4 regions of the Streptomyces sp. NPDC101191 genome follow, and region 1 is predicted to be linked to each of the others. Evidence: riboswitches for the same ligand, from Rfam matches in the RefSeq annotation. Region 1 holds a riboswitch; each other region holds the start of a gene.
The links. Region 1 has a riboswitch for cobalamin ahead of ACIRQF_RS34385 (ABC transporter substrate-binding protein). Riboswitches for the same ligand answer to the same signal wherever they lie in the genome.

Region 1 (5,285 bases):
TCATCGTATCGATTCCCGGTCCGGGTTCCGGAATGTGATCTCACATGACGGACAGATCGCGTTCGACTGCCGGACGGGGTGCCGGAGGGGTGAGGTAGACGACGAGCGGACTGCCGGTCCGCGGATGCGGGATGACCTCGGCTTCGACCCCGTAGACCTCGTGCAGCAGGGCCGGGGTCAGCACCTCGGCCGGTGTGCCCTCGGCGAGGATCCGGCCGCCCTTGAGGACGTAGAGGCGGTCGCAGTAGGCGCCGGCGAGGGTGAGGTCGTGCAGCGCGAGGAGGTTGCCGGTGCCCAAGTGGCGCACGAGGGAGAGGATTTCCAGCTGGTAGCGGATGTCCAGGTGGTTGGTGGGCTCGTCGAGGACGAGCAGCTCGGGTTCCTGGACGAGGGCGCGGGCGACCAGGGCGCGCTGCCGTTCGCCGCCGGAGAGCCCGGGGTACGGGCGCTCGGCGAGGTCCGCGATGCCGACCCGGGTCAGCGCCGCGTCGGCCCGGGCGAGGTCCGCCGCGCTGTCGCCCTCCCAGAAGCGCTTGTGCGGGGAGCGGCCGAGGGCGACCAGCTCGCGGACGGTCAGCTCGAACTCGGCGGAGCTCTCCTGTGGCACGGTCGCCACCCGGCGGGCCCGCTCCCGCGGCCCCATCGCGCGCAGGTCGGCGCCGTCGAGGAGGGCGTGGCCGCCGGTGGGCGCGAGGGTGCCGTAGACGCAGCGCAGCAGGGTGGTCTTGCCGCTGCCGTTGGGGCCGACGAGGCCGACGGTCTCGCCGGGGCGGACGACCAGGTCGGCGGCGTGCAGCCGGTCCTCGTACGACATCCCCCGCACGCGCAGTCCGGTCATGCGGGCACTCCTTCCGCGCGGCGGCGCATCAGCCAGAGGAAGAACGGGCCGCCGGTGAGGGCGGTGAGGACGCCGACGGGGATGTCCTGGGGCGCGGCGAGGGTACGGGCGGCGAGGTCGGCGAGGACCAGGGCGACGGCCCCGCCGAGGGCGGCGACCGGCAGGAGCCGGCGGTGCGGTGCGCCGACGGCCAGCCGGGCGGCGTGCGGGACCATCAGGCCGACGAAGCCGACGGCGCCGCTGGCCGCGACCATGACGGCGGTGACCAGGGAGGCGAGGACGAAGACGGCGGCGCGGAAGCGGGCGGTGTCCAGGCCGAGGACGGTGGCGCCCTCCTCGCCGACGAGCAGCAGGTCGAGCGGCCGGGCGAGGGTGAGCAGGAGGCCGATGCCGACGGCGAGGACGGCGGCGGGCAGCACGAGGCTGTCCCAGCGGGCGCTGCCGAGGCCGCCGAGGGACCAGAACAGCGCCTCCTGGAACTGTTCGGGCCGGCCCGCGACGACCAGGAGCAGGGTGGTGAGCGCGGACAGGATGTAGGAGACGGCCACGCCCGCGAGCACGAGCCGGGCGCCGGTGAGGGTGCCGCCGCGCCGGGCGAGGGCGTAGACGAGGACGAGCGAGAGCAGGGCGCCGGCGAAGGCCCCGGCGGGCAGGGCGACGCTCGTGGTGAGGCCGCCGGCCACGCCGAGGACGAGGACGCCCACGGCGCCCGCGGAGGCTCCGGAGGAGATCCCGAGCAGGAAGGGGTCGGCGAGCCGGTTGCGGACGAGGGCCTGGAGGACGGCACCGACGACGGCGAGTCCGGCGCCCACGATCGCGCCGAGCAGCACCCGGGGCAGGCGTACGTCGAGCACGATCGTGCGGTACGGGGAGGGCCCGGCCCGCCCGGTCAGGGCGTCGAGCACCTGGCCGGGCGGGACGCGGACGGAGCCGAGCGCGAGCGAGGCGACGACGGCCGCGGCGAGCGCCACGAGCAGCCCGGCGACGACGGCCGGGTACCGCTGCGCGGGGCTCATCGGGCGGGGTGCAGCTGGGCGGCGAGCTTGTCGACGGCGGCGGGGGCCCGCACGCCGAGGACCGTGTCGGAGAGCGGCATGACGGCGAAGCGGCGGTTCCTGATCGCGGGGACCTCACGCAGGGCGGGGTCGTCGAGCAGGCGCTTCTTCTTCTGCTCGACGGTGGTGGTCCCGTAGTCGTAGATGACGACGACCTCGGGCCGGCGGGCCACGACCTGTTCCCAGGTGGCGTCGCCGAAGGTCTTGTCGAGGTCGGCGAAGACGTTGCGGCCGCCGGCACGGGTGATGATCTCGTTGCCGATGCCCTTGCCGCCGGCGGTGAACGCGGTCTTGTCGCCGCTGTCGTAGACGAAGACGGAGACGGGGGCGACTCCCCCGAGGCGCTTCTCGGCGCCGGCGACGGTGTCCTTCGCCGTGCGGACCCAGGCCTCGGCCCGGTCGGCGGCGCCGAAGGTGCGTCCGACCTCGTCGACCTCGCGGTAGAGGTCGGCGAAGGAGCTCCTGCCGGTCGGGCAGGACTCGGTGTTGAGGCGGGTGGCGATCCCGGAGCGCTCCAGGTCGGGGCGGGCGCGGCCGGCGGTGGCGTCGAAGGCGGAGGCGTACCCCCCGTAGACGAAGTCCGGGTCCGCGGCGAGCAGCGCCTCCTTGGAGGGGTACTCCTTCGCGAGCACGGGGACGGAGTCGTAGGCCTTCCGGTAGGCCGGGAGGACCGCGTCGTCGAGGTAGGCGGTGCCGGCCAGGGACTTCTCCAGGCCGAGGGCGAGCATGACCTCGGTGACGTGCTGGTTCATGGTCACCGCGCGGTGCGGCGGCGCCTGGTAGGTGGTCGTCACACCGCAGTTGGTGACGGTGTACGGGAAGCCGGGCGCGGGCCGGGCCGAGGGCGTGCCGGCGGGGGCCGAGCAGGCGGCGAGAAGGGATATCAGCGCGGCGGCGGGCAGCAGCGGCGTACGGCGCCAGGACATGACGGAACGGGCCTCCTGACGGGGATCTCCGCGTCCCCGGTCGGTGGTGGGAAGGCGGCAGGTCAGTTCCTGGCTTCCACCCCGGGAGGGTGGTCACAGTGGCGGGACCGTGCCGGATTCGCACCGGCTTCCTGGTTCCTGCCGCCCGTTGGTCGCGCTCAGTCTCGCATGATCATCGGGCGGTCACCCGTACGCCTCGACGACCTTGACCTCTTCCTCCGTCACGACGCCGTCGACGATCGTGTAGGAGCGGAACTGGAAGGGGCCCGCGCCGTCGGTGTCGGCCGTGGAGACGAGGACGTAGTGGGCGTTCGGCTCGTTGGCGTAGGAGATGTCCGTGCGCGACGGGTAGGCCTCGGTCGCGGTGTGCGAGTGGTAGACGATCACGGGCTCCTCGTCCCGGTCGTCCATGTCGCGGTAGAGCTTCAGCAGGTCCCCGGAGTCGAACTCGTAGAAGGTGGGCGAGCGCGCGGCGTTCAGCATGGGGATGAAGCGCTCGGGGCGGCCGCTGCCGACCGGACCCGCGACCACGCCGCAGGCCTCGTCGGGGTGGTCCGCACGGGAGTGTTCCACGATCTGGTCGAACAGGGCTCGGGTGATGGTCAGCATGCCGACAGGATAAGCAGACGGGCCGCCCCGTACCGAGGAGTGGTACGAGACGGCCCGAATGCCGAGACGATGCAGGTCAGGACCGCTTGGCGAAGGCGACGCCCTCGGGGTTGCGGGCCTTGAGCACCAGGTAGGAGACGGCCAGGAGCAGACCCCAGACCGGCGCGCCGTACAGCGCGACCCGGTTGTCCTGGTCCATGCCCATGGTGACGATGACCATGCCGATGAAGGCGAGCGAGAAGACGCTGAACCAGATGCCGCCCGGCGCCTTGAACGAGGACTGCGGCAGCTCGCCCCGGTCGGCCTTGAGCCGGTAGCGGATCTGGCAGATCAGGATGACGATCCAGGCCCACATGCCGGAGATGGTGGCGAAGGAGACGACGTAGTTGAACGCCTCGCCGGGCCACTGGTAGTTGATCCAGACGCCGACCATCATCAGCGCGGCCGAGACGGTGGTGCCGACCAGCGGGGTGCCGGACTTCGTGAGCTTCGTGAAGACCTTCGGGCCCTGGCCGTTGAGCGCGAGGTCGCGCAGCATGCGGCCGGTCGAGTACATGCCCGAGTTGCAGGAGGACAGGGCCGCCGTCAGGACGACGAAGTTGACGATCGCGGCGCCGATGCCGAGGCCCATCTTCTCGAAGGCCGCGACGAACGGGCTGACGCCCGGCTTGAACGCGGTCCACGGGACGACGGAGAGGATCATGATCAGCGCGCCGACGTAGAAGACGGCGATGCGCCACGGCACGGTGTTGATGGCCTTCGGCAGGACCGTCTTCGGGTCCTTCGACTCGCCCGCGGTGACGCCGACCAGCTCGACGGCGAGGAAGGCGAACATGACCATCTGAAGGGTCATCAGGGTCGAGAAGATGCCGTCCTTGCCGGCGAAGAAGCCGCCGTCGTTCCACAGGTGGGTGACCGAGGCGGTGTCGCCGGCGTCGGAGAAGCCGAGGGTGAGGATGCCGGCACAGATGAGGATCATGCCGACGATCGCGGTGACCTTGACCATCGAGAACCAGAACTCCAGCTCACCGAAGAGCTTCACGGAGATCAGGTTGGCGCCGTAGAGGATCACGGTGAAGACGAGGGCGGACAGCCACTGCGGGATGTCCCACCAGTACGTCATATAGGTGGCGGCGGCGGTGACTTCGGTGATGCCGGTGACGACCCAGAAGAGCCAGTAGGTCCAGCCGGTCACGAAGCCCGCGAAGGGGCCGATGAACTCTCGCGCGTACTCCGAGAAGGAGCCCGACACGGGGCGGTACATGAGGAGTTCACCGAGCGCCCGCATGATGAAGAAGATGACGAGGCCCGCGATGGCGTACGCGAGGATCAGGCTCGGTCCCGCGATCGAGATGCCCTTGCCCGCGCCGAGGAAGAGGCCGGTGCCGATGGCGCCGCCGATCGCGATCATCTGGATCTGACGTGCACCGAGTGCCCGGTGGTAGCCCTCGCCCGCCGCGGTGTCCGCGGCCCCGTTGCCGTCGTGCTGCTGGTCGACCTGCGCAGAGGTCATGGTGGTGCGCCTTTCTCCATGCTGATCCGCGCACCGGCCGGCTCGGCCGTCTGTGCTGCGGACCAGGTCCTGATCCCCCCGGATGTGGAATGGAGTGCCACCGGCGGTCAGCCGGTCGAAGCGCCCCCGGGAACAGGGGTGGCGTCCCCGGGTGGTCGTGAAGATTTATCACGCGCTTAACCGTGATCGAGGACCCCATACGTGAGCTGCGCCACACGAAAAGAGGGTGGAAAGGGACTCAACGGAGCAAAGCGGGGCTCTTTGATAACGCATTCGTTATCCGGATTTGAGCGTCCGCTGAGCGAACACCCTCCGTGGGCGGGTGTCCAGCCGTGCCGGTGTCC
Region 2 (5,285 bases), on a different contig from region 1:
GAGTCGGTGCCCGCGAGGCGGGCGGTCAGCTCGTCCTCCGGAAGGGTGCCGGGGATGATCGTCAGCACCTCCTCCGCCTCGCACAGCGGCTCGCCCAGCCGGGCGGCGGCGGCGCTCACGGACGTGACGCCGGGGATGACGGTGGTGTCGTAGCGGTGCGCGAGCCGCTTGTGCATGTGCTGGTAGGAGCCGTAGAAGAGCGGGTCGCCCTCGGCGAGGACGGCGACCGTGCGCCCGGCGTCGAGGTGGGCGGCGAGGCGGGCCGAGGCCTCCTCGTAGAAGTCGTCGAGCGCGCCCCGGTAGCCGCCGGGGTGGTCGGTGGTCTCCACCGTGAGCGGGTACACCAGCCGCTCCTCGATGTGGTCCTCGCGCAGGTGCTCGGCCGCGATGGAGCGCGCGATGGACCGGCCGTGGCGGGCCGAGTGGTACGCGACCACGTCGGCCTCGGCGATGGCCTTCACGGCGGCCACGGTCATCAGGTTCGGGTCGCCGGGCCCGAGGCCCACGCCGTACAGCTTGCCGGTCACTTCTGGATCTCCGCTTCGTGCGCGAGGGCGTTGAGGGCCGCCGCGGTCATGGCGCTGCCGCCACGCCGGCCGCGGACGACGAGGTACTCCAGGCCGAGGGTGTTCGCGGCGAGGGCGTCCTTGGACTCGGCGGCGCCGATGAAGCCGACCGGGATGCCGAGTACGGCGGCGGGCCTGCCGGCGCCCTTCGCGATCATCTCCAGGAGGTGGAAGAGGGCGGTCGGCGCGTTGCCGATGGCGACGACGGAGCCCTCCAGGCGGTCCCGCCACAGCTCCATGGCCGCGGCCGAGCGCGTGGTGCCGAGCTCGGCGGCGAGCCCCGGGACCGCCGGGTCGGACAGGGTGCAGACCACGTCGTTGTCGGCGGGCAGCCGCTTGCGGGTGACCCCGCTGGCGACCATCTGCGCGTCGCACAGGATGGGGGCGCCCGCGCGGAGCGCGGCGCGGGCCGAGGCCACGACACCGGGGGAGTACGCGACGTCCTGGACGAGGTCGGTCATGCCGCAGGCGTGGATCATCCGCACCGCCACCGTGGCGACGTCGGCGGGCAGGTCCGCGAGATCCGCCTCGGCGCGGATCGTGGCAAAGGAGCGGCGGTAGATCTCCGCCCCGTCCTTCTCGTACTCGAACATCCTGGGGCTCTCGCTCATCTCGTCGTGGTCGTGGTGCGGGCCGTGGCGACCGCTTCGGGCAGGGAGGTACGGGGTGTGGGGACGCCGGCCACCAGATAGCCGCCGTCGCCGGTGGCGAGGACGTCGACCCAGGTGCCGTGCGGGTGGCCGCAGCGGCGTTCGCAGCCGGAGAAGTGCACGGGCAGGAGCCCCGCGGGCGCCCGGCGGGCCTCGGCGCGCACGTCGTCGAGGGCCTTGGCGCAGCCGGGGCGCCCGGTGCACGCGGTGACCCGGGCGCCGGGCGCGTCGGGGCCCGTGATCAGGCCGTGCGCGGCGAGTTCGGGGAGCCGGGCGGGGGCGGTGCGGACGACCGCTCCGCGCCAGGGCGTCAGCCGGATCCCGTCCGCGGGCGGCAGCGCCCGCAGCTGGGCGCCGGTCAGCCGGCCGAGGGGGGCGAGGACGTACACCGCTGCCGCGCCGAGGGCTCCCGGCACGGGCGGCGCGCCCTGCGGGAGCGGGGAGTCCGGCGCGGCCTCGGCCCGGATCCCGGCCTCCTCCAGCGCTCCGGTCAGGTCCGGCGCGTGGCCGGCGGGCAGTTCCCGTACCCGCCAGGCGCCGGTCCCGGCCGCCGCGGCGGTGTCCAGGAAGGCGAGCGCGGCGGCCAGGGCGGCGCGGGGCGCGTCGGCGGCGGGGACGCGGAGGACCTCGGGGCCCACCCGGAGGTCCGCGCCCGACGGCCCTGCGACCAAGGTCACATCGCCGCCGAGTCCGGCGACGTCGCCGCGCCCGTCGTCGAGGACGAAGAGAAACCGGCCCGAAAGGGACGCGGCCCGGGGCTCGTCGCACAGCAGCGCGTCCAGTTCGCGCACCCACAACTGCACGTCCCCGTGGCCGAGTCCGTCGAGGCCGGCGGCCGGCGAGGCGACGATGTTGCGCACCCGCTCGTGGGTGGGGGAGGGCAGCAGGCCGGCGGCGTCGAGGAGAGCGGCGAGCTCGGCGCCGCAGCCGTCCCGGAGGCCGCGCAGCTCGGCGTTGCCGCGCGAGGTGACACTGATGCCGCCGTCGCCCAGGGCCTCGGCAGCGGAGGCCAGCATCTCCACCTGACCTGCCGTCAAGAGGCCGCCGGGCAGGCGGAGTCGGGCCAGGAAGCCGTCGTCGGCGGCGTGCAGACGCAGCGCCCCCGGGCATGCGTCACCACGGTCCCGTATGAGTGGTTCGCCCCGTTCGGGCGAGCGGTGAGGGGTGGGCGGCATGGCGGCGAGCATACCCACGGCCCCGCGGCCGACCGAGGGCTCGCGCGGGGGTGTGATCAGGCCTACTCGCCCGCACCGCCCCACCCGTGGACCCGCACGATCTAGGATGCAGACCGGCATGGGGTCCCAGGACCCCGGGGAGGAAGCCCGGTGAGAATCCGGCGCGGTCCCGCCACTGTGAGCCGGTCCCGGGCACCCGGGCGACCGGTGAGTCAGGAACTCCCTTCCCCAGGCTCTCGGCTTCGCCCGAGCAGGGGAGGCCCCAACCCATACGACCACCCGGGGCGCGGACAACCCCGAGGAAGGCCTGAGCTCGCCATGCTCCTGCTGCTGTCGCACTCCGACACCGACCTGCTCAGCGCCCGTGCGGCGAACGCCGCCGAGGGCCCGGTCGCCTACCGCTTCGCCAACCCGGCCCGGCTGCCCCACGCCGACCTCCCCGCACTCCTCGACGGCGCCGAACTCGTCGTCGTCCGCCTCCTCGGCGGCCTGCGCTCCTGGCAGGAGGGCCTGGACACGGTCCTCGCCGCCGGGAAGCCGGTGGTCGTGCTCAGCGGCGAACAGGCGCCCGACGCCCAGCTGATGGAGGCCTCCACGGTTCCGGTCGGCGTCGCGACCGAGGCCCACGCCTACCTCGCGCACGGCGGCCCGGCCAACCTGGAGCAGCTGGCCCGCTTCCTGTCCGACACGGTCCTGCTGACCGGCCACGGCTTCGAGCCCCCGGCGCCCGCCCCCACCTGGGGCCCGCTGGAGCGGACCGCGAGGAACGAGACCGGCCCGACGGTCGCCGTGCTCTACTACCGCGCCCACCACATGAGCGGCAACACCGCCTTCGTCGGCGCCCTGTGCGACGCCGTCGAGGAGGCCGGCGGCCGGGCCAAGGCGCTGTACGTGGCGTCCCTGCGCGCTCCCGAGCCGGAGCTCCTCGACGAGCTGCGCGGTGCCGACGCCATCGTCACCACCGTCCTCGCTGCCGGCGGCACCAAGCCCGCCGAGGCGCAGGCCGGCGGCGACGAGGAGGCCTGGGACGCCGGCGCGCTCGCCGCGCTCGACGTGCCGATCCTGCAGGCGCTGTGCCTGACCGGCTCGCGCGCCGCGTGGGAGGAGAACGACGAGGGCCTGTCGCCGCTCGACGCCGCCAGCCAGGTGGCCGTCCCCGAGTTCGACGGGCGCCTGATCACGGTCCCGTTCTCCTTCAAGGAGATCGACGAGGACGGCCTCCCGGCGTACGTCGCCGACCCCGAGCGGGCCGCCCGGGTGGCCGGCATCGCCGTCCGGCACGCCCGCCTCCGGCACATCCCGAACGCCGAGAAGAAGCTGGCGCTCGTCCTCTCCGCGTACCCGACGAAGCACTCCCGGATCGGCAACGCGGTGGGCCTCGACACCCCCGCCTCGGCCGTCGCCCTGCTGCGCCGACTGCGCGCGGAGGGCTACGACTTCGGCCCGGTCGAGGACATCCCGGGTCTCGTCTCCGGCGACGGCGACGAGCTGATCTACGCCCTCATCGAGGCCGGCGGCCACGACCAGGACTGGCTCACCGAGGAGCAGCTGGCCCGCAACCCCGTCCGCATCCCGGCCGCCGACTACAAGCGCTGGTACGCCGAGCTGCCGGCCGAGCTGCGCGAGCAGGTGGAGGAGCACTGGGGCCCGGCGCCCGGCGAGATGTTCCTCGACCGCTCGCGCAACCCGGAAGGCGACATCGTGCTCGGCGCGCTGCGCCGGGGGAACCTGCTGGTCCTCATCCAGCCGCCGCGCGGCTTCGGCGAGAACCCGATCGCGATCTACCACGACCCCGACCTGCCGCCGTCCCACCACTACCTGGCGGCCTACCGCTGGATCGCCGCCCGGGCCGAGGACGGCGGCTTCGGCGCCGACGCGATGGTGCACCTGGGCAAGCACGGCAACCTGGAGTGGCTGCCCGGCAAGAACGCGGGCCTGTCCGCCGCGTGCGGCCCGGACGCGGCCCTCGGCGACCTGCCGCTGGTCTACCCGTTCCTCGTCAACGACCCGGGCGAGGGCACCCAGGCCAAGCGCCGGGTGCACGCGACCCTCGTCGACCACCTGGTGCCGCCGATGGCCCGCGCCGACTCCTACGGCGACATCGCGCGGCTGGAGCAGCTGCTCGACGAGTACGCGCAGATCAGCAGCATGGACCCGGCGAAGCTGCCCGCGATCCGCGCCCAGATCTGGACGCTGATCCAGGCCGCGAAGCTGGACCACGACCTGGGCATGGACGACCGCCCGGACGACGACGGTTTCGACGACTTCCTGCTGCACGTCGACGGCTGGCTGTGCGAGGTCAAGGACGCCCAGATCCGCGACGGTCTGCACGTCCTCGGCGGCGCCCCGACCGGCCCCGAGCGGGTCAACCTGGTCCTGTCGATCCTGCGCGCCCGCCAGATCTGGGGCGGCACCCAGGCGCTGCCCGGTCTGCGCGAGGCCCTCGGCCTGGACGAGTCGGCCGCGACCCGGACGACCGCCGACGAGGCGGAGGCGAAGGCGCGCGAGCTGGTCGAGGCGATGGAGGCCGCCGACTGGGCCGTGGACGCGGTCCCGGCCCTGGCCGAGCCGTACGGCCCCGAGGTCGCGGACGTGCTGCGCTTCGCCTGCGAGCAGGTCGTGCCCCGGCTCGCCGCGACCACCGACGAGCTCGACCACGCCGTCCACGCGCTGAACGGCGGCTTCGTGCCGGCCGGCCCGTCCGGCTCGCCGCTGCGCGGCCTGGTCAACGTCCTGCCGACCGGCCGCAACTTCTACTCCGTCGACCCCAAGGCCGTGCCGTCCCGGCTCGCGTGGGAGACCGGCCAGGCGCTCGCCGACTCGCTGCTCACCCGCTACCGCGACGACAACGGCGAGTGGCCCACCTCGGTCGGTCTCTCGCTGTGGGGCACGAG
Region 3 (5,285 bases), on a different contig from region 1:
CAACCACTCCTGCGCGCGGCCGTCGCCGGACAGCGGTTCGCCGGCATACGGGACGGGGGTGCGGGTCGCCGTTCCGAACCCGCACAGCAGACTGTCCGCCCGCGCGGTCACCGCCAGGAAGCCCGGCGTCCGCGCCTCCTCGGCGAGCCGCTCCCGGAACTCCAGGGCCGGCCGGTCGTCCTGTGCCGGGACGGGGCCGCGCGTGGCGAGCCGCCGCAGGTGGACGAACTCGTCCACGAGCGAGAGCGCCGCCCTCGACGGGGAGGGGACCGGCGGCGCCGGGTCCGCCCCGCAGGACCGAGGAATCGGGCCGCCGGGACCGCCCCGGAGGACCGAGGAATCGGGGAGACCGGAGGACGCAGCCTTCGCAGCGGCCGCAGAGAAGGGAAAGTTCGCGGGGACCGCAAGGATCGGCGGACGGAGGGGAAGGGGGCGGCCCGGACAGGCGGCCGGGACCGGTTACCGGGGGCCGGGTCGGCCGCCCCCCGCCGGGGGCGGAGCGCGGCGCCCCGCCCCCGGCGGTGGTGGGATCAGGACGGGGACAGCTCGGCGCGCACCGTCCGCGCCGCCGCCACGAGGTGGTCCAGGGAGGCCCGGGTCTCGGGCCAGCCGCGCGTCTTCAGCCCGCAGTCCGGGTTGACCCACAGCCGCTCGGCCGGGATGGCACGCAGACCGGCGCGCAGCAAAGCGGCCGCCTCCTCCGGGCTCGGGACGCGCGGGGAGTGGATGTCCCAGACGCCCGGTCCGGCTTCGCGCGGGTAGTCGTGGGCGGCGAGTTCGCGGGCGACCTGCATGTGGGAGCGGGCCGCCTCCAGGCTGATGACGTCGGCGTCGAGGTCGTCGATGGCCTGGACGATGTCTCCGAACTCGGCGTAGCACATGTGGGTGTGGATCTGGGTGTCCGGCCGCACCCCGCAGGTGCTGAGGCGGAACGCCTCCGTCGCCCAGGCCAGATAGCCCGGACGGTCGGCGGCGCGCAACGGCAGGGTCTCGCGCAGCGCGGGCTCGTCGACCTGGATCACAGACGTGCCCACGGCCTCCAGGTCGGTCACCTCGTCGCGCAGGGCGAGCGCCACCTGCCGGGCGGTGTCGGCGAGCGGCTGGTCGTCGCGGACGAAGGACCAGGCCAGCATGGTGACGGGCCCGGTGAGCATGCCCTTGACCGGCCGGTCCGTGAGGGACTGGGCGTACGAGGTCCAGCGGACCGTCATCGGCGCGGGGCGGGAGATGTCCCCAGCCAGGATCGGCGGGCGTACGTAGCGGGTGCCGTACGACTGGACCCAGCCGTGCCGGGTGGCCAGGTAGCCGTCGAGCCGCTCGGCGAAGTACTGCACCATGTCGTTGCGCTCGGGTTCGCCGTGGACGAGGACATCGAGACCGGCCTCCTCCTGGTAGGCGACCACCTCCTCGATCTCGGCGCGGATGCGCTCCTCGTAGCCGTCGGCGTCGATCCGGCCGGCCCGCAGGTCCGCGCGGGCGCCGCGCAGTTCGGCGGTCTGCGGGAAGGAGCCGATCGTGGTGGTCGGGAGCAGCGGCAGGCGCAGACGGGCCCGCTGCGCCGCTGCCCGCTCGGCGTACGCCTCCGAGCGGCGCGCGTCGGCCGGTGTGACGGCCGCCGCGCGGGCGCGCACGTCGGGGTTCCGCGTGAGGGGGGAGTGCGCGCGGGAGGCGAGGGCGGCGCGGTTCGCCGACAGCTCCCCGGCCACGGCGGCCGCGCCGGCCGACAGGCCCTTCGCCAGGGTCACGACCTCCGCCGTCTTCTGCCGGGCGAAGGAGAGCCAGCGCAGGATCTGCGGGTCGACGTCCTTCTCGGCGGACGCGTCGAGGGGCACGTGGAGGAGCGAGCAGGAGGCGGCGACGTCCACGCGGCCGGCGAGTCCGAGCAGCGTGCCGAGGGTGGCGAGGGCCTTCTCCAGGTCGGCGACCCAGACGTTGCGGCCGTCGACGACGCCGGCGACCAGACGCTTGCCGGGGAGGCCGCCGACTGCGGCCAGGTCGTCGAGGTTGGCGGCGGCGGGGCCGGTGAAGTCGAGGGCGAGTCCTTCGACGGGCGCCTTGGCGAGGACGGGCAGGGCGTCGCCGAGGCGGTCGAAGTAGGAGGCGACGAGGAGCTTCGGCCGGTCGGTGAGCGCGCCCAGATCCCGGTAGGCGCGTGCGGCGGCGTTCAGCTCGGCCGGCGTGCGGTCCTGCACGAGCGCGGGCTCGTCCAGTTGCACCCACTCCGCGCCGGCTGCCCGCAGGTCGGCGAGCACCTCCGCGTAGACGGGAAGGATCCGGTCGAGCAGCGTCAGCGGGTCGAAGCCGGCGGCCACGCCCGGCGCCGGCTTCGCGAGCAGCAGATAGGTGACGGGCCCGACCAGGACCGGCCGGGCGGTCAGGCCGAGCGCGAGGGCCTCGCGCAGTTCGGCGACCTGCCGGGCGGAGTGCGCCGAGAACACCGTGCCCGGTCCCAACTCGGGTACGAGATAGTGGTAGTTGGTATCGAACCACTTCGTCATCTCCAGCGGCGCGACCTCCTGTGTGCCCCGCGCCATGGCGAAGTAGCCGGCGAGCGGGTCCGCGGCGACGGCCTCCCGGTGGCGCTCCGGGATCGCGCCCACCATCACGGTGGTGTCGAGCACGTGGTCGTACAACGAGAAGTCGCCGGTGGGGACTTCATCGATTCCGGCCTCGGCCAGGCGCCGCCCGTTCGCGGCGCGCAGCCCGGCGGCGACGGACCGGAGTGCCGTGGCGTCGACCCGTCCCTTCCAGTACCCCTCGACGGCCTTCTTCAGCTCTCGGCCCTGGCCCTGACGGGGGTAGCCGTACACGGTGGCCTGTGCCGCCGCGGGTGCGGTCCTCGTGGTCACGGAGATCTCCTTCGCGATCTGCATCCCTGAGATCCCGGCGGGACGGGGGCGCGAAGGGGTGACGGACGCGACGGAGGCGAGGAGGCGCCCGGCGCCGTCGTCCGTCTCGTTCCGCTCCGACCCGCCCTCGAGGTCACCGGGGATTCCGCGCGCGGAGCCGTCCGCGTGCGGGCAACGGGCAGGTCTTCGGACTCGCGGGCACGCCCTCCTGACGGAGGACTCCTACTGGCCGTCGCTTCCCGGACCGTGCGGTCCAGTGCTGTGTGACGGCGGTCGTTCCCGCTCACCGCTGCGGGGCAGTCCCGGATTCCCACCGGGTTCCCTCTTACGACGCGCCCGCCTGGATGGCGGGGGCGAACCAGCTGCACTGTCACCCTACATGCGGCCCTCGCGGGCCGGGTGGTGTCGGACGGAAGGGGTCATGTCCGAACAGCGAGGCAACCGCGGGTTCCCCGCTCACACGCGCGGGTGATCAAGCCCCTCCCGGGGGCCTCCGGACAGGCGGCGACGGGTGATCGATCCCTAGTATGCCGGTACATGTTGCTTTGGCTGCTCAACAACGTCAGCACCTTCACGCTCACCGTCGTCACCGTCGGCGGAACGGTCCTCCTGGCCGTGCTCGGCAGCGTGCTCTTCCGTCGCAGGTACCCGTCGCTGGCCGAGGGCGAGCACAACGACATGGTCGGGGTGACGCTGGGGATGTTCGGCGCGATCTACGGGATCATCCTGGCCTTCGTCATCGTCACCCTCTGGACGCAGCTGGACAGCACACAGACCATCGTCGCCACCGAGGCAACCGACGCCGCGCTCATCGCCCGCGACGCCGCCGCCTTCCCGCCGCCGGTCCGCGCCCGCGTCGACGAGGCGCTCAGCGGCTACGTCCACACCGTGGTGGAGGACCAGTGGCCCCGGATGCGCGCCGGAGCGCCCGACTACGGGACCACCGGCGGCAAGCTGCAGGCCGTCTACGACGCGCTGCAGACCTACGAGCCGACGAGCACCCGCGAGGAGGTCTTCTACGAGTCGGCCGTCGGTCACCTCAACGACGTCGCCGCCCAGCGCAGGGCGCGCCTGACCATGGCCGAGCAGCAACTGCCCCCGCTGCTCCAGGTCCTGGCCTTCGGTGGCGCGCTCGTCCTCATCCCGCTCACCTTCCTTTACGGCATGCGCAGGATGCGGATCCAGCTCCTGTTCGTCTCGTCGGTCGCCGCCCTCATCGGCTTCAGCCTGCTGCTCGTGTTCGTTCTCGACCGCCCCTTCGCCGGGGACCTCAGCGTGAGCCCGACGCCGTACAAGGAGGGGGCCCTCGCCCGGTACTGGTCCGGTCCCGGCGGCGGGCCGCAATAGCGGACGGCCGCGGTCCGCCCACCGCGGGCCGCGGCGGAGCGCGTGCGTTTGGCAGACTGGCGCGGTTCGATCATGAGTCGTCACCGATCCGTCTGAGGAGCCGCGCCGTTGAGCGTCACCATCGAAGGACAGATAGACATCGCGGGCCCGGTGGGCAAACTGCTCCACCGGCGTCCGCTCCACCACAGCACGGTCATGCAGGGCTTCGGCATCGACCCGGTGTCCGGCGACATCTTCGTGCTGCAGATCATGCAGGGCGACGTCCGGCTGCCCGACGAGCCGGCGGCCGTCGACTACGCGACCCGCAAGACGAACGGCGACCTGTGCCTGACCCGGCTCGACCAGGCCGGCGCGATCACCGGATACATGTACCTGCGCGGGTTCGGACACGGCGTCAGCCTGGGCGTGGAGAACCGCGACGGGACGATCTGGCTCTGGACCGAGACCGCGTCCTCGCCCAACAGCAAGAACGAGGGCTACGGCACCGCCGTCACCAGCTTCCCGTTCGGCACCGGGACGACCATCGACCACGGCTCCCCGGCGCACACCCCGCCCTACCGGCCCGACCCGGCGTGCCGCGGCATCACTCCCACGATCGACCGCAGCGCCAATGAGCTCGTCGTCCGGTTCAACCTCGGCGGCGTGATGACCTTCGAGCGGTACGACCTGGCCAAGGCGGCGGCCGGGGTCTGGGAGCCGCTCCAGCGGCTCACCCCGAACGTGCCCGCCGACGGCGTCGACTTCCAGGGGTACGCGTCCCACGACGGTGTGCTGTACACGCTCAAGGGCCAGAGCCTCGACGCCGCCCCGCTGCCCGGCAACACCCACATCGCCGCCTTCGAGTGGGCCACCGGCGCCCTGCTCGACCACCGGCACATCACGGCCGGCCCCGGCCTGGAGTGGCGCGAGGCGGAGGGCATGGCCGTCTCCGTCCGCGACGGCGTCCCGCACCTGCACTTCGGCTTCGCCTGCGAGGACCCCGGCCCGCGGACCTGCACGATCATGTCCTTCTCCGCGGCCCCGGAGACCGACGGCGTGAAGGTCCTCACGGACTGGCAGCCGATCACCCTCGCCGCCGGGGTGAGCGTC
Region 4 (5,285 bases), on a different contig from region 1:
GTCCTCCCCAAGGGCGACTGGCACCTCTCGCTGCGCTGCACCTCGCACGGCCTGAGCGCCCGCGGCAGCCTCGGCGGCGCCCTCGGCGGCAAGGTCAGCAAGCGCGCCGACGAGCACGCCGTCTCGCTGCCCGGCTCGGGCAGGAAGCCGCACACCGTACGGATCGGGCCGCGCGGCGACCAGCTGGTCCTCCAGATCAAGCCGGCCCCGTCGGCGGTCTCCGCGTACGCCCTCAGCTACGGGTGGAAGGCCGCCCGCGCGGTCAAGGCCCGGATCAACTGGCAGTAGCCGCGCGCCCCCGGCGGGCCGCGGCCGGCTCACGTCCGCCATCATGCGGTGCATGAAGCTGCGTTGCGCGATCCTCGACGACTACCAGGGCGTCGCCCTCTCCTCCGCCGACTGGGGCCCGCTCGACGGGCGGGTCGAGGTGCGCGTCCTGCGGGAGCACCTCGTCGACCGGGACCAGCTCGTCGCCGCCGTCGAGGACTGCGAGATCCTCGTCGTGATGCGGGAGCGCACCCCCGTCGACGCCGCGCTCCTCGCCCGCCTGCCCCGGCTGCGGCTGCTGATCACCTCCGGGATGCGCAACGCGTCCGTCGACGTGGCCGCCGCCCGCGCCCGGGGCGTCACCGTCTGTGGCACGGACAGCAGTTCCGTACCGCCCAGCGAACTCACCTGGGCGCTGATCCTGGGGCTCGTCCGGCAGGTGCACACGGAGAGCCGGGCGATGCGCGACGGCGGACCCTGGCAGTCGACCGTCGGCGCGGACCTGGAGGGCCGCACCCTCGGCCTCGTCGGCCTCGGCAGGATCGGAGGTCGCACGGCGCGGATCGGGCAGGCCTTCGGCATGGACGTGATCGCCTGGAGCCCGAACCTCACCGACGAGCGCGCGGCCGGGCACGGCGTACGGCGCGCGGCCTCGCTCCACGAACTGCTCGGAGCCGCCGACGTCGTCTCCCTGCACCTGGTGCTCTCCGACCGCACCCGCGGCCTGATCGGGGAGCCGGAACTGCGGGCCATGCGCCGGAGCGCGTATCTCGTCAACACCTCACGGGCCGGTCTCGTCGACGGCCCGGCACTGCTCGGCGCCCTGCGCGAGGGCCGGATCGCGGGGGCTGGCCTGGACGTGTACGAGACTGAGCCGCTGCCCGCCGACGACCCGCTGCGCACCCTGCCGAACGTCCTCGCGCTGCCGCACCTCGGCTACGTCACCGAGGGCAACTACGCCCGCTACTTCGGCCAGGCGGTCGAGGACATCGAGGCCTTCCTGGACGGCACGCCGGTGCGGGAGCTGGCCTGATCCGAAAGAAACCGGCCTGGAACGCGACCGGCCCCGCCCGCCTCATCGGGCGGACGGGGCCGGTCGCGTCGGCGCGGCACCGGGTTCAGGCGGCCGGTGCGGCCGCCCCGACGGCTTGCGCCGTCTCCGTCCTCGGTGCGAGGAGCCGTTCCGCGAGCAGCCCGAAGGCGAGTCCGAAGACCACCCACAGGGCCGCCTGGATGCCCAGCGTCGCGAGCCGGAAGTCCCACAGCACGGCGGCGGGGAAGGTACCCGCCACCGAGTCCTCGTTCCCGGGCAGGAACGCGCAGGCGATCCCGACCGCGGCGACGAAACCGAGGCCCGCGACGACGGTCGCGTTCCAGTTGCCGAGGCGCGGCGCGAGCCGGCGGCCCGCGACGACCGCGGCGATGCCGAGCAGCACGCTCAGCAGGATCATCAGGAAGAACAGCGTGGTGCGCTTCCCGATGGTGTCCGGATTGCCGACGGCCGGAGGGGTCGCCGGGTACTTCAGGAACGGCACCAGATACACCGTGGTGAAGGCCGCCGCCGCGACGAGCGCCGCGGTGGCCTTCGCGGTGAACCGGCCGACCCGGCCCAGGACGAAGCAGAACGCCAGGGAGGCGATGCCGCCGAGGGCGACGCCGTAGACGAGGACGCCGGTGGCGAGACCCGCGGTGGACTGCAGGTCCCGGCTGACGATCTCCTCCTCGGAGTCGGCCTGGGTGGCCGCTCCGTTGGCGCCGTGGTCGTGCGCCGGCGCGGCGTGCTCCGCCTTGGCGGCGGCCTCCTCGACGGCGATCGAGGCGTTGACGGACGGCTCACCGGCGACGTAGGCGACGGCGAAGGCGAACAGTCCGGCGATCAGACCCGCGAGCAGGCCGCGGAGCAGGAGTCTTCCGACGAGCGAGCCCGTGGGGGCGGTGGGGACGTGAGCGGGGGACGACATGACTGCGGTGGCCCCTCAGTGGCAGGGGAAACCGAGCAGGTGACGTCCGTCGTGCACCCACTCGTGCACGTCGCTGCCGGCGAACAGAGAGGTGGCACCCTGCTCCGCGCCGACGAAGTAGAGCGCGACGAGCATCAGGACACCGACGAACAGCGCCCAGGGCAGCACGGCGCGGACCGGCAGCGTGAGCGGGACCGTGACGGCGGGGGTGGACGGAACGGCGGGCGACGCAATGGCCTCGGCCATGGTGGAACCTCCTCGGGAACTCGCGTCCCATACGGTGGTGCGCGACGACGGTCGTCGGGTCTGACTCACCGCCCACGGGCTGGGGGCGGCTCACAGTGGCGCGACCGTGCCGGACTTGCACCGGGCTTCCGTCTCGCCGTCGTCGTTCATATGGAAATGTCGACTGACGGTACCGCGCCGATCACTACACGCCAAGACCGCCTGAAACGCTGAGGGATGAATCACCCATGACCACGCCCACGTCCGCGCCCGGGACCGGCAGCGGGACCGTGCGCCTCGCCCTGATCGCGCCCGCCATGAACCGGGGCCTGCGCGAGGCGCGGTTCGACGACGCCGGTCCGCTGGAGCCGCCGCGGGACGGGAGCGTCGCCCCGCTGTGCCCCGGGCCCCGGGTCCGGCTGCTCCGTTCGCCGTCGCCCCGCTGCGCGCACACGGCCGCCCTCCTCGGCCACGCGGACGTGGCCGCCGAACCGGCGCTCGCGGGCTGCGCGATGGGCCGGTGGCGCGGCCGGAGCCTGGACGAACTCAGCGCCGGCGAACCGGAGTCGGTGGCCGCGTGGCTGTCCGATCCGGCCGCCGCCCCGCACGGCGGCGAGTCCCTGCGGGAACTGCGCGCCCGGGTCGCGGACTGGATGGACGCCCTGGAGCCGGGCACCGTCATCGCCTTCGCGGAGGCGGACGTGATCCGCGCGGGCGTCGCGCACGCGCTGGGCGCACCGGAGGCGGTCTTCTGGCGCCTCGACGTGCGCCCGCTGGAACGGGTCGAGCTGTCGGGCCGCTCGGGGCGCTGGAACGTGCGCCTGGGAGCGCCGGCCGGCTGATGCCGCCCGTCAACCGAGTCCCGACCGGGCGAGGTCCAGGAACTCCTCGTCCGTGAGGCCGAGGCGCCGGGCCTCGGCGGCCAGCTCCCGCAGGCGCTCGACGAGCTGGGCGCGGCCGGGACCCTGCGCGCCCGCCACGATCACGGCGCCCCGGCCGCGGCGCAGCTCGATCAGGCCCTCCTCGCGCAGGCGTTGGTAGCCGCGCAGCACGGTGTGGACGTTGACGCCGAGGGAGTCCGCGAGCTCCCTGGCGGCGGGCAGGCGTTCGCCGGGGGCGGCGGTGCCGTCGGCGAGGGCGCCGCGGACGCAGGCGGCGATCTGGTCGCCGAGCGGGGCGGCGGAGGCGGGGTCGACCCGGAAGAGCACGGTCAGATCCTCTCAGTCCCGGCGATGTCCCGCTCAGGCACGGGTGACCAGCGTGTTGAGCAGGCCCGCGGCGGTCGCCGCGTCGCCGACGGTCACGACGAACTCCCAGCCGCCCGCCCGGCGTACGACGAGGGCCTCGCCGGAGCGCAGGACGAGACCGGAGCGGTGCGACCGGGTGCGGTAGCCCCAGCCGCCGAACTCGGCGAACGCGTCGACGTCGCGCACGCTCGCCGAGACCACCTCGTCGAGCGGGATCCGGATGCGCGGGCGGGACACCAGGGACGGGGTGACGGTCAGGCCGCGCCGGTCGACGGTGACCCGGACCTGCGAGAGCGCCAGCCCGGGCACCCCGACGACCAGGCCCACCAGGCCGATCAGGGCGTACGGCCAGGGGCCGAGGAACAGGGCCAGGAGCAGCCCCGCGGCGCCCGCGAGGAGGAAGCCGGCGGAGAGCGCGCCCGTCGCCCGCGAGCCGGTGACGCACGACCAGCCGGCCAGCTCGTGCGCGCCGAGGTCGAGACGGGGCTCACGGACCGGATCGGGCGTCCCGGGCGGGGGCTTCGGTACGAGGCGGGTGAGCGCGAGACCGGCGAGCGCGGCGAGTCCGGCGACGCCGGCGGCCAGGGAGAGCAGGGCGAGCGGGAAGCGGGCGTCGGGAGCGTCCGTCGCGGCGGCGTTGGCCCGGAGGAGCAGGTCGAGCAGGGCGACGGCGAAGCCAGCGGTGGCCCAGGCACCCCAGAGCGCGGAGCGCCGGACCAGCAGGGTCCAGCCGGCCCCGAGGGTGAGGAGCAGGGCGGTGCTGAGGGCGGCGTAGGTGCCGAGGCCGGTGAAGCCGTCCGGCCGGCCGCCGCCGGCGGTGAAGTGCGTGGCGAGCGGATCCGGGAGGCGGTCGTACCAGAGGGCGAGCAGCAGCAGATGGGTCGCGAGTGCGAGGACGAAGGGCGCGGCGGCGAGCGCGCGGAGACGGTTCATGAACCCCCCTTGGTTCTAGTTGTTTGCACTCTACTAGAACAACTACCGCGTGGGCGATCCCTTCCCGACCGCCGGGACCACCCCACCCTCACCCGGCGCACGGGTCGCCGGGACGCCTCAGACAGGAGTCACGCTTCGAGCGCCGCGCGCAGGGCATTCGCGAACGTCTCCGGGGCGCCGTGCCGGCCGAACTCCCCGCCCAGGAAGCCGCCGCGCCCGCTCGGGAAGACGGCGGGCGGGCTGCCGAGCCCCTCGGCGACGCCCGCCGTGCGGTCCACGCCGGGCACGCCTGCCGGGCGCCCGCCCTCCGCGTCCGCTACTCGCCGCACTCGTGGCCGGCCGGGTCCACGACGACCCGGTCGAGCAGGCCGCGCAGCAGGACCTGCTCCGCCTCGGTGAGGTCGCCGAAGAGCTCGCGTTCGGCCGCGCTCACCGCCGCGTCGACGCGCTCCAGGGCGTCGCGGCCCGCCGGGGTGATCTCCACGATGTGGCGCCGCCGGTCGGCCGGGTCGCGGCGCCGTTCGCACAGCCCGTCCGACTCCAACTCGTTCAGGATCGCGACGAGTTGGCTGGGGTCGACCTCCATGACGGCGGCGAGCTCGCGCTGACTGGTGGCCCCGGGGGCGAGGTGCATGAGGGTCATGGCGTTGCG

Region 2: another riboswitch for cobalamin. It lies ahead of cobN (cobaltochelatase subunit CobN); the one in region 1 lies ahead of ACIRQF_RS34385 (ABC transporter substrate-binding protein).
Region 3: another riboswitch for cobalamin. It lies ahead of metE (5-methyltetrahydropteroyltriglutamate--homocysteine S-methyltransferase); the one in region 1 lies ahead of ACIRQF_RS34385 (ABC transporter substrate-binding protein).
Region 4: another riboswitch for cobalamin. It lies ahead of ACIRQF_RS14630 (CbtB-domain containing protein); the one in region 1 lies ahead of ACIRQF_RS34385 (ABC transporter substrate-binding protein).

What each region holds. Positions count from the first base shown of each region.
Region 1 is NZ_JBIWOU010000012.1:104,012-109,296, forward strand. Features, by position in the region: gene ACIRQF_RS34375 (ABC transporter ATP-binding protein) at 41-838, opposite strand; gene ACIRQF_RS34380 (FecCD family ABC transporter permease) at 835-1,854, opposite strand; gene ACIRQF_RS34385 (ABC transporter substrate-binding protein) at 1,851-2,819, opposite strand; cobalamin riboswitch at 2,862-2,992, opposite strand; gene ACIRQF_RS34390 (Mov34/MPN/PAD-1 family protein) at 3,003-3,428, opposite strand; gene ACIRQF_RS34395 (amino acid permease) at 3,505-4,941, opposite strand.
Region 2 is NZ_JBIWOU010000003.1:325,011-330,295, reverse strand. Features, by position in the region: gene ACIRQF_RS14690 (precorrin-2 C(20)-methyltransferase) at 1-527, opposite strand, end outside; gene ACIRQF_RS14685 (precorrin-8X methylmutase) at 524-1,159, opposite strand; gene ACIRQF_RS14680 (cobalamin biosynthesis protein CobG) at 1,174-2,403, opposite strand; cobalamin riboswitch at 2,495-2,634, shown strand; gene cobN (cobaltochelatase subunit CobN) at 2,710-5,285, shown strand, end outside.
Region 3 is NZ_JBIWOU010000002.1:636,111-641,395, reverse strand. Features, by position in the region: gene ACIRQF_RS09950 (GNAT family N-acetyltransferase) at 1-237, opposite strand, end outside; gene metE (5-methyltetrahydropteroyltriglutamate--homocysteine S-methyltransferase) at 531-2,873, opposite strand; cobalamin riboswitch at 3,009-3,227, opposite strand; gene ACIRQF_RS09940 (DUF4239 domain-containing protein) at 3,387-4,196, shown strand; gene ACIRQF_RS09935 (hypothetical protein) at 4,305-5,285, shown strand, end outside.
Region 4 is NZ_JBIWOU010000003.1:315,835-321,119, forward strand. Features, by position in the region: gene ACIRQF_RS14615 (glycosyltransferase family 2 protein) at 1-288, shown strand, start outside; gene ACIRQF_RS14620 (D-2-hydroxyacid dehydrogenase family protein) at 341-1,300, shown strand; gene ACIRQF_RS14625 (CbtA family protein) at 1,386-2,228, opposite strand; gene ACIRQF_RS14630 (CbtB-domain containing protein) at 2,244-2,474, opposite strand; cobalamin riboswitch at 2,510-2,650, opposite strand; gene ACIRQF_RS14635 (histidine phosphatase family protein) at 2,702-3,295, shown strand; gene ACIRQF_RS14640 (GntR family transcriptional regulator) at 3,305-3,661, opposite strand; gene ACIRQF_RS14645 (hypothetical protein) at 3,695-4,633, opposite strand; gene ACIRQF_RS14650 (hypothetical protein) at 4,762-4,911, opposite strand; gene ACIRQF_RS14655 (MarR family winged helix-turn-helix transcriptional regulator) at 4,950-5,285, opposite strand, start outside.